DNA from 3 places in the Streptomyces sp. WAC07094 genome. Region 2 is predicted to be linked to each of the others. Evidence: riboswitches for the same ligand, from Rfam matches in the RefSeq annotation. Region 2 holds a riboswitch; each other region holds the start of a gene.

Region 1 (4,091 bases), 4.8 Mb from region 2:
ACGAGAACGAGGAGTCGGCGAAGTGACCGAGCTTGCGACCATGCAGTTCCACCCGCAGCCCCAGGCCGGCGAGGCCAAGCCCTGGGCGTTCCCGGCGCCCGAGCGTGCGACGCTCGACAACGGCCTGACCGTGCTGCGCTGCCACCGCCCCGGCCAGCAGGTGGTCGCCGTCGAGGTACTCCTCGACGCGCCGCTGGACGCCGAGCCCGCCGGTCTCGACGGCGTCGCCACGATCATGGCGCGCGCCTTCTCCGAGGGCACCGACAAGCACTCCGCCGAGGAGTTCGCCGCCGAGCTGGAGCGCTGCGGCGCCACCCTCGACGCGCACGCCGACCACCCCGGCGTCCGGCTCTCCCTCGAGGTGCCGGTCTCCCGCCTGGCCAAGGCGCTCGGGCTGCTGGCCGACGCGCTCAGGGCGCCGGCGTTCGCGGACAGCGAGGTGGAGCGCCTGGTGCGCAACCGCCTCGACGAGATCCCGCACGAGATGGCCAACCCGGCCCGCCGCGCCGCCAAGGAGCTCTCCAAGGAGCTGTTCCCGTCGTCCTCGCGCATGTCGCGTCCGCGCCAGGGCACCGAGGCGACGGTCGAGGACATCGACTCCGCCGCGGTCCGCGCCTTCTACGAGCGCCATGTGCGCCCGGCGACGGCCACCGCCGTCGTGGTCGGCGATCTGACCGGCATCGACCTCGACGAGCTCCTCGGCGAGACGCTCGGCGCCTGGACGGGCTCGCCGGCCGCACCCCGCCCCGTCCCCCCGGTGACGGCCGACGACACCGGCCGCGTGATCATCGTGGACCGTCCCGGAGCCGTTCAGACGCAGCTGCTGATCGGCCGCATCGGTGCCGACCGCCACGATCGTGTGTGGCCCGCTCAGGTGCTCGGCACGTACTGCCTGGGCGGCACCCTCACCTCCCGCCTGGACCGGGTCCTGCGCGAGGAGAAGGGCTACACCTACGGAGTGCGCGCGTTCGGCCAGGTGCTGCGGTCCGCGCCGGACGGCACGGGTGCGGCGATGCTCGCCATCAGCGGCTCCGTCGACACTCCGAACACGGGACCGGCGCTGGACGACCTCTGGAAGGTGCTCCGCACGCTCGCGGCCGAGGGTCTGACCGACGCGGAGCGCGATGTCGCGGTGCAGAACCTCGTGGGAGTGGCACCGCTCAAGTTCGAGACCGCGGCCGCGGTCGCGAGCTCGCTCGCCGACCAGGTGGAGCAGCACCTTCCGGACGACTACCAGGCGACGCTGTATCAGGCGCTTGCCGCGACGGGCACGGTGGAGGCCACGGCAGCCGTCGTGAACGCGTTCCCGGTGAACCGGCTGGTGACCGTGCTGGTGGGCGACGCCGCGCAGATCGAGGAACCCGTCAAGGCGCTCGGAATCGGCGAAGTGAGCGTGGTGGCGGCCGAGTAGGCGGACGCCCCGCGCCCGCAGGAGCAAAATCCGTGCGCGCGGGAAGCCGTTGAAGTCGCCTCGCACGTCGGGCGCGGCTTCGGTGCGGGCCCCGGTGATTTCGGTCACCGGGGCCCCGCCTCTTGGGCTTTGTCCGTATTGCCACAGAGACGGCCGCTCTGCCCTGTGGGATGCGCTACAAACCCTCTGATCGGTTTGCCGATCGAAACAGGGCCCTCTTAGCGTCATCCGGGCTGTCCGTCAGGCACTGCGCCGCATCCGCGGCACCGGACAGCCATCGCCGAGTCCCCGTACGGCGCGAGCCAGGGGAGCCGGGGACCCACCCTCCTGTGCCGCCTTCGTGGCCGGAGGGGCCCGCTGCCGCCGTCCTTGTGGCCGGAGCGGGCCCGATCCCTGGGGTGAATCGGGCGCGCAGCCCGTAGGAGACCTTCCTGCTCCGAACCCGTCAGCTAACCCGGTAGGCGAGAGGGAAGGAAAGGACCAGCCACACACATGGCGTTCACCTGCGCCACCGGGAAGCACCGCCGTCCGAGCCGCGTGAAGCGCACGACCACGAACGCCGTGGGCGTCGCCGCGCTCACCACCACCGGCGTCATCGGTGCCCTGGCAGCTCCGGCGTTCGCCGCCGGCACCCCTGTCGAGCAGACCGGACTGATCCGGGCCGTCAGCATGGGCGACGAGGTCGCCGCGAAGATCGACGCCCAGGCCGCCGCGCAGAAGCAGGCGGCCGAGCTGAAGAAGGCCGAGGAGGCCGCCCGCAAGCGTGCCGCGGAGAAGGCGGCACAGGAGCGCGCGGCCAAGGTACGCGCCGCCCGTGAGGCCGAGCGCCGGCGCCTGAACGCCTTCGTGGCGCCGGTCTTCCACTCCTACGTCTCCACCGGGTACAGGACAGGCGGCTCCCTGTGGTCCTCCGGTTCGCACACCGGCATCGACTTCCACGCCGCCGGCGGCACGCCCGTGCACGCGGTCGGCTCCGGCACGGTCGTCGAGACGGGCTGGGGCGGTGCGTACGGCAACCAGATCGTCATCAGGATGAACGACGGCACCTACACGCAGTACGGCCATCTGTCGTCCATCGGGGTCTCCGCGGGCCAGCGGGTCACTCCCGGCCAGCAGATAGCCCTCTCCGGGGCCACCGGCAACGTCACCGGGCCGCACCTCCACTTCGAGGCCCGTACGTCCCCGGAGTACGGCTCGGACATGGACCCCGTCGCGTATCTGCGCGCTCACGGTGTGAACGTCTGACGATCCGCCTTCGGGGTCCGGCGATCCGCTTCCTGGAGGCGCACATGAAACGAGGACGGCCCCGGCTCCCGAGCCGGGGCCGTCCTCGTTTCGAACGACTGTCTGTCCAAAAAATATCCATGGATTCCGGCCCGCCGTCGGAAATTGCGAAGCGCTGCAATAGAGTCGGGTGAACACACGTCAGTCGACGACGTTTCGCGGTGATTAAGGCGGAGGTCGGACATGCGTATTCCGGCGCACTCGGTATGCACGGCGATCCGTGACGACATCGTCTCCGGTGTCCACGAGCGCGGCAGCCGGCTCACCGAGGAGCTTCTCGCGCGCCGGTACGGAGTCTCCCGCGTCCCCGTGCGGGAGGCGCTGCGGACGCTGGAGGCCGAGGGCTTCGTCGTCACCCGCAGGCACGCGGGCGCGTGTGTGGCGGAGCCCACCGAGCAGGAGGGCGCGGATCTGCTGGACATGCGGATGCTGCTCGAGCCGCTCGGCGCCGCGAAGGCCGCCCAGCGCCGCTCGGAGGCCCATCTCAAGGTGCTGCGCGGTCTGGTCAGGCTGGGCCAGGAGCGGGCCAGGACGGGCGGCAGCGAGGACCTGCGCTCCCTGGGCGGCTGGTTCCACGAGACGCTCGCACAGGCCTGCGGGAGCCCCGCGCTGACGTCCACGCTCGCCCAGTTGCGGCACAAGATCGCCTGGATGTACACGGTCGAGGCGCCGCTGAGCCCCGTGGAGTCCTGGGCGGAGCACGGCGGCATCGTGGATGCGGTCGCCCGCGGGGACGGCGAGCGGGCGCGGGCCGTCATGGCGGTGCACACCGAGCGTGCGACCGCGGCGCGCCGGCTTCGCCTTCCCGGGTCCGTGAGCGGTGTGAGGACCTCGCAACATGCCGTAAACATGTCGGGGCTACGGCATTAACACGGGCACCGTATACAAAGAGGGATATCGGGCCGAGATTTGTTTTCCGCTGCGCTTGTTCTCGCATGCGCGGGAAAACCGGTGCGTGCGATTTTCCGTGCCGTGCGGGGTTTTTCCATGGGCTCCGGAATTCCCGCGCGAACGCGGAGCGGGTCGCTCTCGACGGCCGGAAATGCGCGGAGCCGCGTCCGCCCGCATGGCGGACGCGGCTCCGCCGCGTGGTGGTACCCGAAGGGTCAGACGGTCTCGGGAAGCTCCTCGAGACCCTCCGCCACCAGCTTGGCCAGGCGGTCGAGTGCGGCGTCGGCGCCTTCCGCGTCGGAGGCGAGCACGATCTCCTCGCCGCCCTGGGCGCCGAGGCCGAGGACGGCCAGCATGGACCTGGCGTTGACCGGGTCGCTGCCCGCCTTGGCGATGGTCACGGGGATCCCGGAGGCCGTGGCTGCCCGGACGAAGATGGAGGCGGGGCGGGCGTGGAGACCCTCGGCCCAGCCGACGTTGACGCGGCGCTCAGCCATGTGATGCT
Region 2 (4,091 bases):
GATCTGGCCATCCAGGCCGCAGAGTTGACGCGTACCCGCAATCAACTGGAGGACATGCTCGTACGGCACACCGGCCGAAGCCCCGAGCGCATCGCGGCGGACATCGAGCGGGACAAGATCTTCGACGCGCCGGCGGCCGTGGAGTACGGACTGATCGACGGCATCATCGCGAGCCGCAAGGCGTCCCGCACCGCGCCCGGCGCGAGGTGAGCGGCCGATGCTGCCCCCCGAACTTCCCCCGTTGCCCGCACTCACCCGTGCCGAGGCCGAGTTGATCGACCGTTACCTCGATGTGGTCGATCTCCTCGGCCGCATCAACCCGGTGCACTCCGGTGACACCTACCGCGGACTGCGGGCCGCCCAGGCCCTGGTGAGCAAGGCGTCGGCACTGCGGGAGGCACTCGCACTCATGCACCAGAGAGGGGAGAACGAGTTGCACGGCCCCACTCTCACCCGGGCGCTGCGGGTTCTGGACGGTGAACGCCGCGCCGCCCGCATCGCGGTGCCGCCCGGCGCGGACTGACGGAGCGTGACCGTCGCGCGGTCAAGGGTGAGTTGCGGCGATGGGGGCCGCCGCGCGGTGCTCTGGGGGACACCGACCGTCCACGCGCGGTTCAAACGAACCAAATGGTGTACCCCTGGTTGGAGTAGGAGCGCCTCCTTCGGAGAGCCCGTGAAGATGGACAACGCGCGTGGCCTCAGGGCGGCATGAGACGCTCCGGTGCAGGTCGGGGCCTCACGCATCCCCCCAACGGCCCCCGGTCACGCGGCTGTCCAGCCGAACGAGTGAGTGGTGAGTAAACCCACAAACCCCCGATTTCGTTGTGATTTTCCGACGCCTGTACGTGAAGATCCCTTCCTGACGACAAGCCCCCGCCACCCGCGGCGGGGCGGTCCGGGCGGACGCCGAGTCCTGCCGCCGCCCGGACGACCGGTCGACAGGAGTGGATCGGCAGGAGTGGAGGACCCGGCAAGGCGGGCCGTCCGAGAGAGATCCGGACGGTCCTTGGGGTGAAGCCGCGTGAGCGGCCGGGCTACTTCGCCAGCCCGAATCCGACAGGTCATCCTTCACAGGCGGCTGACGAAGGGTTGCGCATGACTGCGCTCAATCGTGTCCCGTCGCTGTTGACCCGGGCCGGCACCGCCTCGGCCCTCACCCTCGCCGCCGTCGGCGGCAGCATCACCGTCCCCGGTCTCAGCGCCGACGCGGCCGCCGCTTCCCTGGCGACGAAGGCTCTCCAGGTCGCGGCGGCGAAGAGGGGCGCCCCGTACCAGTACGGCGCCACCGGGCCACGTCGCTTCGACTGCTCGGGGCTCACGCTGTACGCGTTCAAGAAGGCGGGCAAGAAGCTGCCCCGCACGGCCGCGGCACAGTACAACAGGACGCACCACATCTCCGCCTCCCGGCGCAGGGCCGGAGACCTGGTGTTCTTCCACTCGGGTCGGAACGTCTACCACGTCGGCATCTACGCCGGGAAGGGAAGGATCTGGCATTCACCGAAGACCGGTGACGTCGTGAGGCTCCAGAAGCTCTGGACGAAGCGCGTCTGGTACGGCCGGGTCGGCTGACCCGTCCGGTGGGGTGGCGGCGCGACACGCCGCCACCCCACCCGCGCGTGAGGCGGTCCGGAGCGGTTACTCGTTGACCATGGCCGACCGATCCCCTCACGACGAACGGAACGAGACGCCGCTGGAGCGCGCCGATCGGAACTTCGCCGAGCTGCTGCAGGAACTGCGCGTCATCCAGACGGGCGTGCAGATCCTCTTCGCCTTCCTGCTCACCCTGGCCTTCACCCAGCGCTTCCCGTCCCTCGACACCGCCCAGCGCACCACATACGTCTGCACCCTCCTGCTCTCCATGCTGGCCGCGGCGCTGTTCATGGCACCCGCCGCGCTGCACCGCACGCTGTTCCAGCAGCACGCCAAGCAGGCCATCGTGCGGATCTCGTCCCGTCTGGCCGCAGCGGGACTGGTGGTCCTCACGCTCGCGTTCACCGGGTCGGTGCTGCTGGTGGTGGATGTGTCCCTCGGCCGCGCCGCCGGTGTCGCGGCCGCCGCGGGCACCTTCGCGGTCTGCGCCGGGCTGTGGCGGATCCTGCCCCGGCTGGTCCAGCGGGCCGTCGTCAGATCAGCAACGGCTCCAGAACGAGCAGCAGGCCCAGAGCGGTCAGAGCACTCCCGGTGACCGCCTCCAGCGCTCGTGCCGTGCGAGGGCTGCGCAGCCACCTGCCGAGCCTGTCGACCAGCAGCGCCACGACCGGGAACCACACCAGGGCGAGCACAAGGACGATCAGCGCGAGCTCCAGGGTCCGGGGAAGCGCGGGGCTGCCCGCGGGCACGAACTGCGGCAGCAGGCTCAAGAACGTGAGGGAGGCCTTCGGGTTGAGGGCGTTGGTCACGAACCCCTGCCACAGGGGCCGCCCCGAAGATGCCTCCTGTTCCGACTGCTGCGGCGCGGCGGCGCGACGCGGGCGCCTCGCCGCACCCAGCGCCCGCACACCCAGATACAGGACGTAGGCCCCGCCGAGCAGTTGGAGGGTGCGGAACAGCCCGGGCACGGCCACCAGCACCGTCGCGACCCCGGCGACCGCAAGCGTGGTGTGGATGAGCAACCCGGCCGCGATCCCCAGGGCGCACGCGACCCCGGCCCGCCGGGAGATCAAGGCGTTGCGCACGACGACGGTGAAGTCGGCACCCGGCATGGTGACCATGGCTGCGGCGACCCCGGTGAAGGCGACGAGCTGTGTGTCCATGCGCACCACCCTGCCGGGAGTGAGCCTTCAGCAGGTATATGGAATATCCTGGGTCTGCCTTAAGCATTTCTTTGGTCTCGTCGATCCATGGAACCCAAGGGGCGCACGTGTACGACCCGACCCGGCTCGCGGCGCTGGTGGCGGTGGCCGAGGCCGGTTCGATCACCCGGGCCGCCGAGCGGCTCGGCTACACCGCGCCCGCGCTCTCCCAGCAGCTGACCAAACTGGAACGCGACGCGGGAACGGCGCTGCTGGTACGCCACGCCCGCGGCACGCGGCTGACCGGCGCGGGCGAGGTGCTGGTGGTGCGGGCCCGACGTGTACTGGACGAACTGGAGCGGGCGCGGCACGAACTGGCACGCCTGGCGGGCCTCGCGGGTGGCATGCTACGGCTCGGCACCTTCCCCACCGCGGGAATCCATCTGCTGCCGCCGGCGCTGAGCGCCTTCCGCCGGGCCTATCCGGACGTCGAACTGGCGGTCGCGGACTACGACCCGCCGACCGGGGTGCACGCCGTCGCGGCGGGCGACATCGATCTGGCACTCACGCACACCTACGAGCCCGCCGAACCCGTGCCGCTGCCGGCCTCGGTGTCCCTGGAACCGGTACTGGTGGAAGAGCTGGTGCTGGTCACGAGCCCCGGCCACGCACTCACCGCGGACGCCTCACGGCTGCCGCCCGCCGAGCTCGCCGGGCAGCCGCTGATCAGCATGGCGCCCCGGCACCCGGCCAGGCAGGGCGTGGAGGCCGCCCTCGCCGCTGCCGGAGCCACGCCGTCGGTGGTGGTGGAGACACCCGGATACGCCGTGGTGTGCGCCCTGGTCAGTGCGGGACTCGGGGTGGCGGTGGTGCCGGAGATGGTGGCCAGGACCGCGGCGACACCGGTGGGGTCGCGTCACCTGGAACCGGGCACCCTGCGCCGTACGATCTCGGTCGTCTACCGCACCGACGAGGCGGCACCCGCGGCCGACGCCTTCCGGGCGCTGTTGCGCGGCGCCTTCGGCCGCGCTGCCCGGCATGTCTGAGGAGGTGCCGCGTCGGGCCCTGCGGTCCGGTCCGGGCACGGCCCACCACCGCTTCAAGGTTCCTGCTGGCCGACGGCCGTGACCGACTGCACCGGTGCGGCCCACGGCAGTTCGATCGCCACCGTCTTGCCTCCCTCGCGGGTGGGCCGCACGGTCAGTCTGCCGCCGTGCTCCGCGGTCAGCCAGCGGATGATCACCATGCCGCGGCCGTTGTCCTGCTGCACGGCCGCGGGCAGTCGCTTGGGGAAGCGCGGATGGCTGTCGGTGACCCCGATGCGCAGCAATTCGTCCCGGTCGAGCACGATGTCGACCG
Region 3 (4,091 bases), 3.7 Mb from region 2:
CGGAGTCGGCGACGAGAGCGACCTGTTCGAGGAAGTCGGCGAGCGTACCCCCCGCAGCTGCCGCCCCCGGCGTCGATGCCTCCTCGCCGCGCTCCTGCTCGAACTCCAGGGCCACGGCGGCGAGTTCCTGGAGGTTCTCGATACGGGTCTCGTCCTGGGGGTCGGTCGAGGCCTGCAACTCGGCCAGATAGCCGGTGCGCTCCAGCACGGCCTCCAGGACCGTGGCCGGTCCGGCGCCGGACTCCACGATGGTCCGCAGGTCCTCCATCAGTGCGTTGAACCGCTTGACCGCGTTCGTCGAGCGGGCCGCCATGCCGTATGCCTCGTCCACGCGACGCAGCGCCTGCGGGAAGCTGACCTTCTCCCGCTGCGCGAGGGCGTCGATCATCGCCTCGGCGCGCTCGCCGATGCCCCGCTTCGGGACGTTCAGGATCCTCCGCAGCGGTACGGAGTCCTCCGGGTTCGCCAGCACCCGCAGATACGCGAGGACGTCCCGGACCTCCTTGCGCTCGTAGAAGCGGACGCCGCCGACCACCTTGTAGGGCAGGCCGACGCGGATGAAGATCTCTTCGAAGACACGGGACTGGGCGTTCGTGCGGTAGAAGACGGCGACGTCGCCGGCCTTCGCCTCGCCCGAGTCCGTCAGTCGGTCTATCTCCTCGGCGACGAACTGGGCCTCGTCGTGCTCGGTGTCGGCGACATAGCCGATGATCCGTGCGCCCGCGCCCGCGTTGGTCCACAGGTTCTTGGGACGGCGCGACTCGTTGCGCTCGATGACCGCGTTGGCCGCGCTCAGGATCGTCTGCGTGGAGCGGTAGTTCTGCTCCAGGAGGATCGTGGTGGCATCCGGGTAGTCCTCCTCGAACTGGAGGATGTTGCGGATGGTGGCGCCGCGGAAGGCGTAGATCGACTGGTCGGCGTCACCGACGACGCACAGCTCGGCCGGGGGCAGGTCGTGCTCGGACGGCGGCACGTCCACGGGATGCCCGGCGGTGCCGACGAGTTCCCGTACGAGGGCGTACTGGGCGTGGTTGGTGTCCTGGTACTCGTCGACGAGGACGTGGCGGAAGCGGCGGCGGTAGTGCTCGGCGACGTCGGGGAAGGCGCGCAGCAGGTTGACCGTCGTCATGATCAGGTCGTCGAAGTCGAGCGCGTTCGCCTCGCGGAGGCGGGACTGGTAGAGCGTGTAGGCCTGGGCGAGGGTCTTCTCGAAGCCGTCGGCGGCCTGCGCGGCGAAGTCCTCCTCGTCGATCAGCTCGTTCTTCAGGTTGGAGATCTTGGCGCTGAAGGACTTCGGCGGGAACCGCTTGGGGTCGAGGTCCAGATCGCGGCAGACGAGCGCCATCAGCCGCTTGCTGTCGGCGGCGTCGTAGATCGAGAAGGAGGACGTGAAGCCCAGCTTCTTGCTCTCCCGCCGCAGGATGCGGACGCACGCGCTGTGGAAGGTCATCACCCACATCGCGTTCGCGCGCGGGCCGACGAGCTGCTCGACACGCTCCTTCATCTCGCCCGCGGCCTTGTTGGTGAAGGTGATCGCGAGGATCTGGCCGGGATGCGCGCCCCGCTCGGCCAGCAGATGGGCGATGCGGTGGGTGAGCACGCGGGTCTTGCCGGAGCCGGCGCCGGCCACGATGAGCAGGGGGGAGCCGGCGTGCACGACGGCCGCGCGCTGGTTCTCGTTCAGGCCCTGGAGCAGCGCCTGGGGGTCGATGACGGGGCGGGGAGCGCCGTCGCGGTAGTAGGAGTCACGATCCGCGGGCACGTCGAAGCGCCCGCCGAACAGATCGTCCGGAACCGGCTCCGGAGCGTGGTCGTCCTCGGGCGGCGGGGGCTCCTCCTCAGGGGCCGGTGTGGCCTTGAGGTCCGCCAGGAAGCTGTCGTCAAAGAGGCTGCTCATCGCTCTCCGAGTCTAGGCCGCCCCACCGACAGTCGGCCGCCGCCCCGAGAACTCCGCCGCCGGGAGCGGGCCGGACGCCCACGGTCTTCCGGTGCCGACCGCACTCGCACCGCCACCTTCCGGGACCGTTCGATCGCTGACGGAAACCGATCGCGGGACGGTGCACCGTCCCGCGATCCGGTACCGCCTCCCGACGGAACCAGGCGGAGTCCGTCACTCCGCACGACTTCACGGGAAAACGCCCAACCCGTCGCAGATCCCGCCGCATTCCCCCAGGGCGGCCCGGCACATGGTCAAGGTCACGAAAATGTATCGGGCATATCGCACATCAACCTTCACACGGGCCACACGAGTTGGCTAGCGTTCCGAGCGGGTCGCACGACCCCCACCGGCGAAGGTCGCCGGGCCGTGCGGCCTCCGCCGAGTCCGGTACGCCCCCGCGGCAGCCGGAGCCGGGGACCCACCCGACCTTGGGGTGAATCGGCCAACGGCCCTGCGGGGCCAGGGCCGTAGGGCATGCCTTCCGGAACCACCCGCCCGAACCCGACAGCTAACTCGGTAGGCGGAGTACGGAAGGAGACGCCTCCCATGGCGCCGCATCGCAAGGCGCGCCCCTCGGGCACGCGCATCGCAGGCATACGGACCCCCGTTCTCGCGACGGCCGCCCTCACCTCCGTGGCCCTGCTGTCCCAGACCGCCAACGCCGCCCCCTCCCCCGACCGCAAGCCGAGCGTCGAGGAGGTCGAGAAGAAGGTCGACGACCTCTACCGCCAGGCGGAGTCGGCCACCGACAAGTACAACGCGGCCAAGGAGAAGTCGACCGAGCAGCGCAAGCGCGTCGACACGCTCCTCGACGACGTGGCCCAGCGCACCCAGAAGCTCAATGAGGCACGTGAGCAGCTGGGGTCGTTCGCCGCCGCGCAGTACCGCACCGGGGCGGCGGCCCCCGACACGGCCACCTTCATGCTGGCCGACAGCCCTCAGGACTACTTCGACCAGACCCAGCTGATGAACCGGCTCACCGGTCGCCAGAAGGAGACGGTCGACGACTACTTCACCGACCGGTCCGCGACGATGAAGAAGCGGCAGGAGGCCACCGAGAGCCTTCAGACGCTCACCGAGTCGCAGGAAGCGCTGAAGTCGAGCAAGACGGAGATCCAGAAGAAGCTCGGCACCGCGCGGGAGCTGCTCTCCAGACTCACCGCGGAGGAGAAGGCACGCCTCGCCGCGATCGAGAAGAAGAAGCAGGAGGAGGCGCGGCGCCAGGCGGAGGAGCTGGCCCGGCAGCAGGAGGCGGCCCGGCAGAAGCAGGCCGCGCAGGAGTCGTCCTCCTCCACCACCACGGGCGGCTCGTCCGGCTCCTCCACCACGGTCCCCTCGAACGGGACGAAGGCGGAGAAGGCCCTCGCGTACGCCCGGGCCCAGGTGGGCAAGCCGTACGTGTGGGGCGCGACCGGCCCCGATTCGTACGACTGCTCCGGACTGACCCAGGCCGCCTGGAAGGCCGCAGGGGTGTCGCTCCCGCGCACCACGTACGACCAGGTCGACGCCGGCACGACGGTGCCGCTCGCCGACGCCCAGCCGGGTGACCTGATCTTCTTCTACGACGACATCAGCCACGTCGGCATCTACATCGGCGACGGCATGATGATCCATGCGCCGAAGCCGGGCGCCTACGTCCGCGAGGAGTCCATCTACTACGACGGCGCCTCCATCATCCACAGCGTGGTGCGCCCCGCCTGAGACCGGGCCTCCCGCTCGTCGTGCGGTACGCGCGCGTGGGGTTGTTTTCGGCATCCCCGCGCGCGTGCCCCGTACGCAACGCGGGTGCGCATCCCTAGCATCGGGCGCATGTCAGGCACCTCCGCGCTCCGCACCTGGTGGTCGCAGCGTCCACCCGCCACCGGGGCCGCCGTGATGGCGACCGGCATCCTGTCGGTCGGACTGCTCCTGGCCGGCCACCGGGTCCTCTCCCGTATCGCTCTGGCCCTGGCGGCCGCCGCCTGGCTGGGACTGGTCGCCGACGCCGCCGTACGGGCGCCGGGGTGGCGCGGGCGCGGGGCGGACGCGGCGCTCCCCCCGGCCGCCCTCACCCCGGTCGCGGCGACCGCCGCGCTGGGCACGGCGACGGCCGTGCAGGGCGGGCAGTCGCTCGCGAAGGCCCTGCTCGCCCTGTCCGTCCTGCTGTGGGCGG

The links. A riboswitch is a leader RNA that binds a small molecule or an ion and turns the genes downstream of it on or off. The one in region 2 is predicted to bind cyclic di-AMP.
Region 1: another riboswitch for cyclic di-AMP. It lies ahead of RCR19_RS10000 (M23 family metallopeptidase); the one in region 2 lies ahead of RCR19_RS31765 (C40 family peptidase).
Region 3: another riboswitch for cyclic di-AMP. It lies ahead of RCR19_RS15145 (NlpC/P60 family protein); the one in region 2 lies ahead of RCR19_RS31765 (C40 family peptidase).

The regions. Positions count from the first base shown of each region.
Region 1 covers NZ_JAVMJZ010000001.1:2,285,030-2,289,120, reverse strand. The annotation lists gene RCR19_RS10010 (pitrilysin family protein) at 1-26, shown strand, start outside; gene RCR19_RS10005 (pitrilysin family protein) at 23-1,411, shown strand; cyclic di-AMP (ydaO/yuaA leader) riboswitch at 1,680-1,890, shown strand; gene RCR19_RS10000 (M23 family metallopeptidase) at 1,904-2,656, shown strand; gene RCR19_RS09995 (GntR family transcriptional regulator) at 2,879-3,565, shown strand; gene RCR19_RS09990 (HPr family phosphocarrier protein) at 3,802-4,083, opposite strand.
Region 2 covers NZ_JAVMJZ010000001.1:7,129,653-7,133,743, reverse strand. The annotation lists gene RCR19_RS31775 (ATP-dependent Clp protease proteolytic subunit) at 1-210, shown strand, start outside; gene RCR19_RS31770 (hypothetical protein) at 218-523, shown strand; cyclic di-AMP (ydaO/yuaA leader) riboswitch at 895-1,092, shown strand; gene RCR19_RS31765 (C40 family peptidase) at 1,096-1,569, shown strand; gene RCR19_RS31760 (DUF6328 family protein) at 1,649-2,185, shown strand; gene RCR19_RS31755 (LysE family translocator) at 2,124-2,753, opposite strand; gene RCR19_RS31750 (LysR family transcriptional regulator) at 2,861-3,778, shown strand; gene RCR19_RS31745 (ATP-binding protein) at 3,832-4,091, opposite strand, start outside.
Region 3 covers NZ_JAVMJZ010000001.1:3,459,758-3,463,848, forward strand. The annotation lists gene pcrA (DNA helicase PcrA) at 1-1,897, opposite strand, end outside; cyclic di-AMP (ydaO/yuaA leader) riboswitch at 2,306-2,477, shown strand; gene RCR19_RS15145 (NlpC/P60 family protein) at 2,486-3,640, shown strand; gene RCR19_RS15150 (tellurite resistance/C4-dicarboxylate transporter family protein) at 3,749-4,091, shown strand, end outside.